DNA from 3 places in the Alteromonas sp. ABH4_454 genome. Region 3 is predicted to be linked to each of the others. Evidence: predicted binding sites of a transcription regulator. Region 3 holds the regulator's gene; each other region holds the start of a gene.
The links. Region 3 encodes FNR, which switches genes on or off when oxygen is low (the NO sensors DNR and NnrR bind a similar motif). Its sites were predicted from a motif close to TTGATCTAGATCAA; they were not measured.
Positions count from the first base shown of each region.

Region 1 (4,289 bases), 580 kb from region 3:
CCGCCAGCAATTGCTGGGCGAGTGGATTTTCCACCTGCACCTGTATCGCTCGTTTAAGCGGCCTTGCGCCAAACACAGGGTCGAAACCTGCATCGGCTAACTTGTCCATAGCTGCGGCAGACAAAGTAAGTTTGTAACCTTTTTCCGCCAATCGTGCTCTTAAGGAAGCAAGCTGAATTTTAGCAATAGACTTAATTTGCTCTTTGCCCAACGGATGGAATACCACAATATCATCCACACGGTTGATGAACTCGGGCCTGAAGTGCTGCCCTACTACGCTCATTACCGATGCTTTCATATCGTCATACTGACTTTCGTTGTGCTTATCTTGAATGATGTCCGAACCCAAATTAGATGTCATGATCACAACCGTATTTTTGAAATCTACGGTGCGGCCTTGTCCATCAGTCAGTCTGCCGTCATCCAGCACCTGAAGTAAAATGTTGAATACATCAGGATGTGCCTTTTCAACCTCATCCAATAAAATTACGGAATAAGGCTTGCGACGCACCGCTTCGGTTAAGTAGCCACCCTCCTCATAGCCAACGTAGCCAGGAGGCGCACCTACTAAACGAGCGACCGAGTGTTTTTCCATAAACTCAGACATATCGATACGCACCATGGCGTCTTCAGTATCGAACATAAAGCCAGCCAAGGCTTTGCAGAGCTCAGTTTTACCTACGCCCGTTGGACCTAGAAACAAGAATGAGCCAATTGGACGGTTTGGATCGGCAAGCCCCGCACGTGAACGGCGAATAGCATTTGATACTGCTTCAACGGCTTCTTCTTGCCCTACTACACGTTTATGAAGGACATCTTCCATACGCAACAGCTTCCCGCGCTCGCCTTCAAGCATTCTCGCTACAGGAATACCTGTCCATCGCGAGAGCACATCTGCAATTTCAATATCCGTTACTTTATTTTTAAGAAGCGTGGTCTCACGGGTTTCATTTTCAGCCGCCTGTTCGAGCTTGGCTTCAAGCTCAGGAATACGGCCGTACTGAAGTTCCGACATACGATTCAAATCAGATGCTCGACGGGCAATTTCTAAATCTAGCTTTGCTTGTTCAAGTTCCCCTTTGATGGTTTGGGTACCCTGCATGGCATCTTTTTCATCTAGCCATACTTTTTCAAGCTCTGCATACTTGGTTTCTGCTTGCTCGCGCTCAAGTTCAATCATTTCGAGGCGCTTATGACTCGCATCATCTGTTTCTTTGGCCAGAGCTTGCTCTTCCAACTTAAGCTGGATAATCCTGCGCTCCAAACGGTCCATATCCTCTGGCTTAGAGTCTATTTGCAAACGAATGCTAGAGGCCGCTTCATCAATAAGGTCGATGGCTTTATCGGGCAATTGACGGTCACTAATATAACGATGCGACAAACTTGCCGCTGCGACAATAGCTGGGTCAGTAATATCTACGGAGTGATGGAGTTCATAACGCTCTTTTAAGCCTCGAAGAATAGCAATAGTGTCCTCTACGCTTGGCTCTTCAACCAATACTTTCTGAAAACGGCGTTCTAGCGCAGCGTCTTTTTCAATGTACTGACGATATTCGTCTAGCGTGGTTGCCCCCACACAGTGAAGTTCACCGCGTGCCAGCGCCGGTTTAAGCATATTCCCCGCATCCATGGCGCCATCGCCCTTCCCTGCACCTACCATGGTGTGCAGTTCGTCAACGAATAGAATGACGCGGCCTTCTTCTTTAGCCAATTCGTTAAGAACGGCCTTTAAACGTTCTTCAAACTCACCGCGGTATTTAGCCCCAGCCACTAACGCGCCCATATCTAGGGCAAGAACGCGCTTGTTCTTCAATCCTTCAGGCACTTCACCGTTAATAATGCGCTGCGCTAACCCTTCTACAATCGCCGTTTTACCTACACCAGGCTCACCAATAAGCACGGGGTTGTTTTTTGTTCTGCGCTGCAGAACTTGAACGGTACGGCGAATTTCGTCATCACGTCCAATTACCGGGTCGAGCTTGCCTTGTTCCGCTCGCTCAGTTAAGTCTGTGGTGTACTTTTCAAGGGCCTGGCGCACATCTTCAGCGTTAGGGTCTGTCACCTTCTGTCCGCCACGCATATCATCTATCGCGCTTTCAATAGCGTCTTTGGTGATATTCAAACTTTTAAGGATCTCACCCAATCGCCCTTTATCTTCAAGGGCTGCTAACACGAAGATCTCCGACGTTATATATTCGTCTTTTCGTTGCTGAGCAATCTTGTCGCAAAGGTTAAGTAAAATGCCACTGTCTTTGCTTAATTGAACATCACCACCAATGCCTTCAATTCTAGGTAAACGTTCAATAGCCTGACTCAAAGCAGAACGAAGTGCGTTAACATTAATGTTAGCTTGATCAAGCAACGGGCGTACTGAACCACCTTGCTGATTCAGCATGGCGGTCATTAAGTGGACAGGTTCAATGTATTGATGATCTCGCCCCAATGCGAGTGATTGAGCATCGGATATCGCGAGCTGAAATTTACTGGTAAATCTATCTAGTCTCATAATCTCAACCTAATAAGTGAACAACTATACCTGCGGTAACACACCGCGATTACGAACATTTTAACTCTCGCGGAGTGGGCAATGCTCTATGAGGAATGGTATTGCTTATGTTCTAGTTATGTAGGCTGCGCAATTGTGATTCAAGTATGAGATTGAAAAGTTAGCCAAAAAGATAACAAATACTGTAGAAACTTTGATGTAGCGCAAATAAATGATGGGATTAAGAACTAATGCCCATAGGATTAGATATCTAAAGCATACCTATTACGCTGACCATGCGCCCAGTTTTGCGTTTGTTTTGATGAGTGGCTCTCCGATGCGAATAGAAGCGTCGCTCGTCAGTGTAAGTACACAGGTTACTTTGCGTGATATCTTCAACACCAGCTTGCTGCAATTGCATCTGTGCAACTAAAGGTAAATCTAAAAGGTATTTACCCTCATTACTACTATTGGCAACGGCGCCGGCTACATGGCGAAATTTACTCGCCAGTTGAGCATCCACTTCATAGCAAGAACCGCTGATTGCGGGGCCTATCCAAGCCATGATTTTATTTGCATCGCAGTTAAATTGCCCAACAGCATTTCTGATAATATTAGTCTCAAGCCCTTTCCACCCCGCATGAACTGCTGCCACTTCTTGTCCACTCTCATCACATAATAGGATGGGCACACAGTCAGCAGTCATTACGGCGCAAAAATATGAATTGGAAGAAGAATACGCTGCATCAGCAGTAGTATCCACACTTGGCAGTGACACCACGCGATTGCTGTGTATTTGCTCTAGCCACGTTATCTTTTCGCTGTGTGGAATCAGGCTTCTATTGGCTTTAACTAGTAAAAGATCATCTCCCACGTGCGCACCAACATTTAAGCCTGCAAAATCTCCCATACTAGCGCCCCCCAACCTTGTCGTTGTATAAGCGACAATATTAGAGGGGCATGACCACGCAGGCGTAACCAAATCCAGCGTGGATGAAAGAGGTGAATTTGCAGCTGACCACGTCATAAGCCCTACTCCATGCTTAAAGCATATCCTGAGGATTGTCCGCGGTGTCCTTTTTCACGGCTTTAAGCAAGTCCTGCATGTCTTGTGGCAGAGGTGCCTTCCAGGTCATCCACTCTTCGGTCTCAGGATGGAATAGCGATAGCTGAGCGGCATGTAACGCTTGGCGCTGGAATCCGCGAAGCGCAGCAATAAATTCCTCAGACGCACCTTTAGGTAAACGCGGACGCCCGCCGTACACCTGATCGCCTAACAGCGGATGCTTTATATGCGCCATATGCACGCGTATTTGGTGCGTACGACCAGTTTCAAGCTTTAAACGCAAATGAGTATAAGCGCGGAACTTTTCAATAACGCGATAATGCGTTACTGCTGGTTTACCCATTTCGCGAACTGCCATATGCGTGCGCTTTGTGGCATGCCTACCGATAGGTTCATCTACAATACCACCCGCAACCATAGTACCCAGAGCAATAGCTTCATATTCACGGCTCATCTCGCGGCGCTGTAGCTGGTCAACAAGGTGCGTTTGCGCAGGTATTGTTTTTGCTACTACCATTAAGCCCGTAGTGTCTTTGTCAAGACGGTGGACAATGCCTGCACGTGGAACTTTGTCAATTTCGGGATAGTGATTTAGCAATGCATTAAGCACTGTACCGCTTGGATTTCCCGCGCCAGGATGCACGACCAAATCAGCAGGTTTATTTATTACCAAGATGTGCTCATCTTCATAAACAATATCTAGCGCAATGTCTTGCGCAACACTTGTTACCTGCACGT
Region 1 covers NZ_CM149972.1:3,676,854-3,681,142, forward strand. Annotated here, with positions in the region: gene clpB (ATP-dependent chaperone ClpB) at 1-2,506, opposite strand, end outside; gene pgeF (peptidoglycan editing factor PgeF) at 2,757-3,512, opposite strand; gene rluD (23S rRNA pseudouridine(1911/1915/1917) synthase RluD) at 3,529-4,289, opposite strand, start outside.
Region 1: the regulator FNR is predicted to act here: its motif matches at 2,700-2,713, upstream of clpB (ATP-dependent chaperone ClpB).

Region 2 (4,289 bases), 2.3 Mb from region 3:
TTGCCCAAAATGCAAGAAAGGGCACCTGATCTCGCGTACTAACAAATACGGTAAACAGTTTTTTGCGTGCAACCATTATCCACAATGTCGATATGTGCTAAATTTCACGCCGGTAAATGAAAGCTGCCCAGACTGCGGTTGGGGAGTATTGATAGATAAAAAGGGACAGTTACAGTGCCCTCAGCCTACTTGTGGCTTTAAAAAGTAACTATACAAAGAACTACACGAAGAACTATACGTAGAGATCAAAACCATGTCTGATACCCAAAATGGGAACGTGAATACGTTTACACCCGTTGAGGCTAATTCGTCTGAAGTAGACCCTGTTGTTGCCGCTTTTGAAGCGGGAAGTTTAATCGTTTATCCAACCGAAGCGGTAATGGGCATTGGATGTGACCCGGACAATGAAGCAGCGGTAAATGCGTTGTTAGAGATAAAACAACGACCAGTAGAAAAGGGCGTTATTTTAATAGCTGCCAATTACAGTCAGCTATTGCCCTATGTCAACGACAACGCCATACGACCACACCGACGCACCGATATTTTCTCTAGCTGGCCTGGCCCTAATACATGGCTATTACCTAAGTCGACATCGGCGCCTGTTTGGTTAACCGGCAAGCATAATAAAATAGCTGTGCGCGTAACTAATCATCCAGTAGTAGTTGAGCTGTGCAATAAGTTAGGGAAGCCACTTGTTTCTACAAGTGCTAACCTAACAGGTCAACCGCCAGCCATCACCACTGAAGAAGCAAAAGCCGTATTCGCTGATTCCGTTTTCTACGTTGACGGTTCAGTAGGCGGTGCAACTAAACCCAGTACCATTCGCGATGGTGACACGGCAGAGGTAATAAGAGCATGACGTCAGCAGAATTAGTGGACGGTAAAAACGCCGCTGAAGTAATAGAACAAGTAAAAAGCTATCTACTAGGGCTTCAGGACACCATTTGCCAAACCCTCGAGCTCGCCGATGGGAAAGGTCAGTTTGTCGAGGATAGTTGGAAGCGTGAAGAAGGCGGCGGTGGTCGCTCTCGAGTCTTAAAAAACGGTGCGGTGATTGAGCAAGGCGGCGTTAATTTTTCACACGTGTTTGGCAGCCAAATGCCTGCATCAGCAACGGCAAATCGTCCTGAGCTTGCGGGAAGAAATTTTCAAGCAATGGGCGTGTCACTTGTTATTCACCCACATAACCCGTATGTCCCAACGTCACACGCTAACGTTCGCTTTTTCATTGCGGAAAAAGAAGGTGAAGCACCTATCTGGTGGTTTGGTGGTGGTTTTGACTTAACGCCGTTTTATCCGTTCAAAGATGACGTTGTGCACTGGCATGATACCGCGAAGAAATTATGTAAGCCGTTTGGCGATGATGTTTATCCTAAGTATAAAAAGTGGTGCGACGACTACTTTTACTTAAAGCATCGCAATGAAACTCGCGGAGTGGGCGGTTTGTTCTTCGACGACCTGAATGAATGGGGCTTTGAACAGTCATTTGCGTTTATGCAGGCTGTTGGTAATGGCTTCATCGATGCTTACGTTCCTATTGTTGAACGTCGTAAGCAAACCGATTTCGGTGAAAGAGAGCGTGATTTCCAACTTTATCGCCGAGGTCGCTATGTCGAATTCAATTTAGTATTCGACCGGGGTACCCTGTTTGGATTACAAACCGGAGGGCGCACAGAGTCTATTTTAATGTCGATGCCGCCGTTAGCCCGCTGGGAGTATTGCTATACACCCGCACCGGGTAGCGCTGAAGCTAAGTTAACTGACTGGTTAAAGCCTACTGACTGGTGATCAATTAGTTAACTAAGGCTGCGCTTAAATTCTAAAGCGTACCGCCTATAACAGCACTCATCTTCAATGACTAAAAAACGCCGCATTAACATCAATGCGGCGTTTTTTTGATCTGCATCAAGTCCGAATATCATCTTTGTTTCAATGAGTTATCAAGCTTGCGCTGGATCAATGTTTCTCTTAACCAAGGGCGTAAAGTAGCGCCATCTTAGTTAAACACAAAAGAGACACATCATGCGCAAACACTTTTTATCTGCATCTGCACTTTGTCTTACACTTGCTGCACTTTCACCTTTAGCTAACGCTCATCAACAGGGCGACTGGATTGTTCGTGGCGGTCTTACTACCGTTGCTCCTGACGAATCGACTTCTAACATCGTAGCGGGTGGAACTGATCTTGGCGTGGCCCTTAATATCGATAACGATACTCAGTTAGGTTTAAATGTAGCGTACTTTATTACTGACAATATTAATATTGAGCTGCTTGCCGCAACGCCCTTTAAGCACGACGTTAATTTTTCTGTTGCTGATCCCTTAGGGACGGGTAATCAGCTTGGTGAAGTCACACATCTTCCACCTACGCTTACCGCAAACTACTATTTTAATGATGCCAGCTCTGCATTTCAGCCGTACATTGGTGCTGGTATCAACTATACCTTTATCTTTGATGAAGAGTTTACAGGTGCGAATGAAACAGCTGGCTTAAGCGACCTATCCCTTGATAATTCATTTGGTGTATCAGCTCAGGTGGGAATGGATTACCAAATTGATACCAAATGGCACGTCAATGCATCGGTTCGATTCATTGATATAGATACAGAAGCCACCTTTAAAGTGGGAGATGCTGCTGGAAAGGTAAGTGATATTGAAATAGACCCTTGGGTGTATACCTTATCGGTGGGTTACACATTCTAATTATTAGTTTCACGCCTTATTAACTATGAGGCTTTCACAATTGCACTACTTTATGCGCCATAAAGAGCGTAGACAGTAACAGGGGAGTTGCGCGTTAAAAGGTTAATCCTTTCAACGCGCTTTTTTATTTTGTATTCACCATGTGATTGGCGAGTTGATCAAGTGCGTCTATCAACTTTTGAGCTAACGCGATATCTTCTACCGTTTTAAACATGGCTTTTCGCATACAATACATCCACTGTGCTTTTAACTCTGGAGTTACTGTGTAGGGAAGGTGGCGTGCACGCAAACGGGGGTGTCCAAATTGCTGCTGATAATCATCAGGACCACCCAGCCATAAACTCAAATATAAAAAGAATACATGACGAATTCTGTCTAATGGCTGAGGGTGAATAGCAAGTAGTTCATTTGCTAATGGGTCGGTCTCCATAATGTCGTAAAACGTATTTGCTAATTCCCGCACTTTCTCCTCTCCACCTATACGTTCATATGGTGTACTCTGCGAAGCACGATTATCGTTTTTCTTCTTTATATTAAATAAGTCTCGTATTCCCATGAAAAAATTCGCTGTATTCGGAAATCCTATTGCACAGAGTTTATCACCAACTATCCATCAAATGTTTGCTGAACAAGTGGGAGAAAAGATTTCTTATGAAAAGATACTTGCGCCAGTAGACGGTTTTGTAGATGCCGCCAACGCGTTTTTAGCTCAGGAAGGCGCTGTAGGTTGTAACGTCACCATGCCTTTTAAGCTTGATGCATTCAACTTGGCAAAGGTAGATGACCAAGCAGCCAAAGATGCACAAGCTGTTAATACGCTAATGAATGGTGACAGCGGTGAAATATGGGGATTCAACACTGATGGTGTAGGGCTGGTAAACGACTTGCTTAACAGCGGTGTGGAAATTAAGGGTAAGCGCGTGTTGCTTATTGGTGCCGGCGGCGCAGCCCGTGGTGTTATTTCTCCGTTATTAAAAGCGGGTGCTGCTTCACTAATTATTGCGAACAGAACGAAAGCAAAAGCTGAGGAAGTCGCAAGCGCTGCGTCTAACGCTAAAGTGCAGGTGGTGTCCCTAGAAGATATCGCAACGATAGCACCTCATATTATTATCAATTCAACAGCTGCTAGTCTAAGCAACGAGTTGCCGTGTAGTTTAACTGATGGTGTTTTACAACACTGTGAAGTGGTGTACGACATGGTATATAAAAACTCGCCCACGCGGTTTATGAGAGATGCGGCCGAGCTTGGTGTCAAAACGCAAATAGATGGGTTAGGGATGCTGGTTGAGCAAGCGGCAGAAGCTTTCTATATATGGACACAAAAGCGCCCCGATACCTCGGACATTGTGAAACAGGTTAGAGATATTGTTGAGCAAAGTGAGAAGCGAAACTAGTTCGCTTCTTCTAGGTACTCATCTTTTAATACCACATAGTTTACGGCAGACTGTTTTAGAAATGCCATTTCAGCGTCGTTGAGTGGCCTTTTCTTTTGCATGGGGTTTCCTACATAAAGAAATCCGCTCTCTAATCTTTTGTTTGGCGGTACTAATGTACCTGCGCCAATGAGCACATCGTCTTCAACAACA
Region 2 covers NZ_CM149972.1:806,466-810,754, forward strand. Annotated here, with positions in the region: gene ACYX4W_RS03560 (DNA topoisomerase family protein) at 1-208, shown strand, start outside; gene tsaC (L-threonylcarbamoyladenylate synthase type 1 TsaC) at 254-859, shown strand; gene hemF (oxygen-dependent coproporphyrinogen oxidase) at 856-1,788, shown strand; gene ACYX4W_RS03575 (OmpW family outer membrane protein) at 2,023-2,703, shown strand; gene ACYX4W_RS03580 (group II truncated hemoglobin) at 2,828-3,259, opposite strand; gene aroE (shikimate dehydrogenase) at 3,258-4,097, shown strand; gene ACYX4W_RS03590 (gamma carbonic anhydrase family protein) at 4,094-4,289, opposite strand, start outside.
Region 2: the regulator FNR is predicted to act here: its motif matches at 1,896-1,909, upstream of ACYX4W_RS03575 (OmpW family outer membrane protein).

Region 3 (4,289 bases):
CTTTTGCTTACTTTGCGCGGCGTTTAACGTCGGCGCATCAGCACTGCTTGTGCCTAAACTCATAATTAACTAGCTTGGTTTGTGATAAAGGCGCCATTATACATTAAAGCGCCTTTTCGAGACTATGGCTGTGTTGTTAAATTTATCGAGAAGCGTTAAGTATTGATTTAAGCGTGTATGATCAACTTTCAGCATTAACTGCTAAATGCGCAGTTTTTTTTCATGAAAAACGCCCATCGCCGATTCGCCATTTGTCGCCACCAAGTGACTTGGTATTTAAACGAAATTAAGTCGTTAACTACACGGTTATCGGTGATTCAAACCCATCTGGCTTAATCGCAAGTACGTCACAATTTAGTTCATCAATAACGTGCTCGGCAGTATTGCCAATAAGCGCCGCCGAAATACCAACCCGTCCCACGGTGCCTATTACAACTAACTCGGCATCGAGTGTTTTAGCCACTTGCGGGATAACTTTTTCAGGCAAGCCTTCTTTCACCACACATTTATTTTCTGGAATACCATATTTCAGCGCGTGACTACGCATTTCTTTCATATGATGATTTTTTACCGCATCGTGATACGTATCAGGGTCAAACTCTGGCACTTCAATGGCAATGTTAAGTGGAGTTGTAGGGTAGCTATTCACTAAATTAACGTTACCTTTTAGCAAAGAGGCATAATCGTTAGCGATTATCGTAAGCTTGTCGTTTAGTGCAGCATGCTCATCATCTTCACTGCCTACGTTTACTGCAGCTATAATTTCACCGCCTTCTGGCCAGTCGTGTTCTTTAACGAGCAGTACAGGGCGTGGGCACTTGCGCATTAGATGCCAGTCTGTAGGGGTAAAGATTACTGAGGCAAGGTCGTCATGTTTTTTAGTGGCTTTTACCACCAAGTCGATTTGGTTATTAAGGGCGTAATAAATAATCGACTCATAAGCACGGTTGTTCCACTCAACCACAATATCGGTCTCTGAAAAGCCTTGTTCTTTTAGCTGGGCAGATAACCATTTGGCGTGCTCTTTTGTAACGGCATCGCGCATTGATTCACGTTCGTCGGGGCTAAGCATGGTTGTCATATCGTAAGACAAATCATATACCACCATCATAGCGGTAACCGTGGCGCCGGTTTTTGACGCAAGTTCATAGGCACGGCTTAGGGCAGGCTGGTTGTCGCGTTCCGCGTCCACCACGGCAAGAATTCGTTTACACTCAATCATAACGTCTCCTCAACTACAAAGCTTTGTATGGCTGTCGACATCGATATTGTTTCAAAACAGTTTATATAAACCATTTACATTAACTATAAACGACATTTGGAAAAACGTGAGTTGTTTTGGATCAAGGTGTAAATAATCTGTTGATATATAAAACAGGTAACATTGAATATTACGGGAGTTTTCACGCACGACGGATGGATGTCGTGTTAAACAGTGAGGGAATACAGTGAAATTTTAAAGGTTAAAACTAAAAAGCGCGCATGTAGCGCGCTCAAGATAACAGAAGAATAAATTAACCGTTACAGACTACACTAGGGCCATTTAACGCTTCTAACTTGGAATTTAACCGATCAAAATCCAAAATAGAGATCAATTTACCGTCTACTTTGATAATGTTTTCTTTCTGAAAACGGCTTAATAGACGACTAATGGTTTCTATCGTTAAGCCTAAGTAGTTGCCGATTTCGTTTCGGGTCATAGTTAGATGAAATTCTCTGTGCGAGAAGCCACGCTCTTCAAAGCGCTGAGATAGGTGCGATATAAAATATAGCAAACGCTCCTCAGCAGTACGCTTGTTTAAAAGCATGATCATGTCGTGATCTTGTTTGATTTCTGCGCTCATAAAGCTCATGATCTGATGGCGAAGCTTGGGAAATTGCACAGACATCTCATCTAGTGTGTCATAAGGCAACTCACACACCATGGCGGTTTCTAGCGCAGAAGTGTAGCTTTGATGTTTATTCTCCCGCAGGGCATCGAAACCAATAATATCACCAGGGAAGTGGAAGCCGGTGATTTGCTCTTCACCTTCTTGGTTGGTTACAAATGATTTGAAAGAGCCAGTTCTAACGGCGAAAAGCGAACGAAATTTATCGCCAGTTTGAATGAGCGTATCACCTTTGTGAAGCGGCTTTTTGCGCTCAATTATATCGTCAAGAGACTCGATTTCTGTTTTGTTCAGCGCCACCGGTAAACACAAGTGACTGAAGCTACAGTTTTGACAGTGAATAGAAAATTGGCTTCCTTTGCTCATAATACATGCTCTTTTGAAGATTACCCAATAATGATACACCCATTTTTAAACGATTGCGCCATGAATAAGATAAGCCGCATAAATGGCCATTATTACGGCAATTATTTGTCTAACGTTATTGTTTTGAAAACTGCTAACAATATACTGACTGCCTGCACTTGCTGCGAGTAGCGTTGGCAAAGTACCTAAACCGAAGAAAAACATGATGGCAGCGCCCTGCAATGCATTCCCCGCCGCTAAAGACCAAGTAAGTGTTGAATACACTAATCCACAAGGCAACCAGCCCCAAATAAACCCATAAGGAATAGCACTAAAAGGGGTTTTGAAAGGTAAAAAACGCTTAGATAACGGCTGCAGTTTAGAAAATAAACCTTTGCCTGCGTTTTCTAACACCGTTAACCCTGTCCACCATTTGCCTAAATAACAGGCCAACAACAGCAACATAATACCGCTGAGTAAAGACAGGGCATAATTGGCCAGAGGAATATAGTCTGCTGCAATTTTGCCAAGTGCGCCGGTCAGTGCGCCAGCAATGGTGTAGCTAGCTATGCGCCCCATGTTATAGGCTAGGGCGTAAGGTACTGCTGAAGCACCTTTTGGTGACACCATTCTTAGCGCTGCCACTATACCGCCGCACATGCCCACGCAGTGAACACCGCCCGCTAAGCCGATAAGAAAAGCTGAGAAGTAATTAATCCCCTCCATGCTGCCCTTGGTTTTTCTCTACTTTAGTATTCTGAAGTTGCTTGCGTTGTTCAGCGAGCTTTTTTTCTTCGGGCGGAAGATCATCGTCAAACAGTATGCTGTAACCTTGACGGTCTAAATCTTCAAACTGATTAGTTTTAACCGCCCAGAAGAATATTACGATAGCGACGGCTACTATAATGATGGCGATTGGAATTAAAACGTAAATAATGCTCATACTATTTGCCCAGAAGTCGCGTAGAGTTTGTCACTACTATGATACTGCTTAATGACATGCCAACAACCGCCATCCACGGCGAAAGTAGGCCAGATACGGCGAAAGGTAAGATCAAAACGTTGTAACCTACCGACCAACCAATATTTTGTCTTATTTTTTGCTTCACTTGATGCGCAGTTCGGATGAGTTCTGGCACAGAAAGCAGCTGATCGCCAAGCAAAATCACGTCGGCTGCAGTTTTCGCAACATCTGTAGCATTACCTACCGCTATCGCTACATCAGCACTTGCAAGAACAGGGGCGTCATTAATACCATCGCCCATCATCATAACCTTTGAGCCAGATTGCTGCATAGCTTGAACCGCTTCATATTTATGCTCTGGGGTAAGGCCCCCTTTAGCGGTAGAAATTGGTAAAGGTTTGGTGAGGGAATCAACGTTTTGCTGTGTATCGCCGCTTAGTACAGCGAGGGTATGACTTTTTGCCAATATATCGAGGGTTTCTTGGGTATCGTCACGCAGTGAGTCACGAACTTCAAAAGCAGCCATAATACGGCCTTTGACAGTAAGAAATACGTTAGCCGAGGGATAGCGCTCGATAAACGATTGCTGTGATTCGTGAACACTGAACGCTGCTGAGCCCATGGAGAAAAGCGTGTCATTAATTTCACCGCTAATTCCGCCACCTGGCGTGACCGTGAAATTTGTCACTTTGTGTACGGTGTTGCCGCTTGACGTTTTATCACCGCTAAAGTCCTTATTACCGCTAAAGGCTTTTTTGTCGCTAAAGGCTTTAGCAATAGGGTGTTCAGAGCGAGATTCTAGGGCGCGGGCGATTGATAGCGCGCTTTGGCTGTCTACGCCGTCAGCATACCAGGCGTTTGATATAGTGAACTTACCTTGTGTCAGCGTACCGGTTTTGTCGAGTGCGATAGTGTCAATGCCAGTGATTTGCTCAAGAGCATCGGCACGCTTTAGCAAAATACCTTGTCTGTTTAATTTCGCCATAGCGCAAGTGAGCGCTGATGGCGTGGCTAACCCTAGGGCGCAAGGACAGGTTGCTACCAACACGGAAATGGTGATCCAAAACGCATCATCACTGCCGTTATAAGCC
Region 3 covers NZ_CM149972.1:3,099,408-3,103,696, reverse strand. Annotated here, with positions in the region: gene ttcA (tRNA 2-thiocytidine(32) synthetase TtcA) at 1-63, opposite strand, end outside; gene uspE (universal stress protein UspE) at 299-1,222, opposite strand; gene fnr (fumarate/nitrate reduction transcriptional regulator Fnr) at 1,515-2,255, opposite strand; gene ACYX4W_RS13510 (sulfite exporter TauE/SafE family protein) at 2,301-2,960, opposite strand; gene ccoS (cbb3-type cytochrome oxidase assembly protein CcoS) at 2,947-3,177, opposite strand; gene ACYX4W_RS13500 (heavy metal translocating P-type ATPase) at 3,179-4,289, opposite strand, start outside.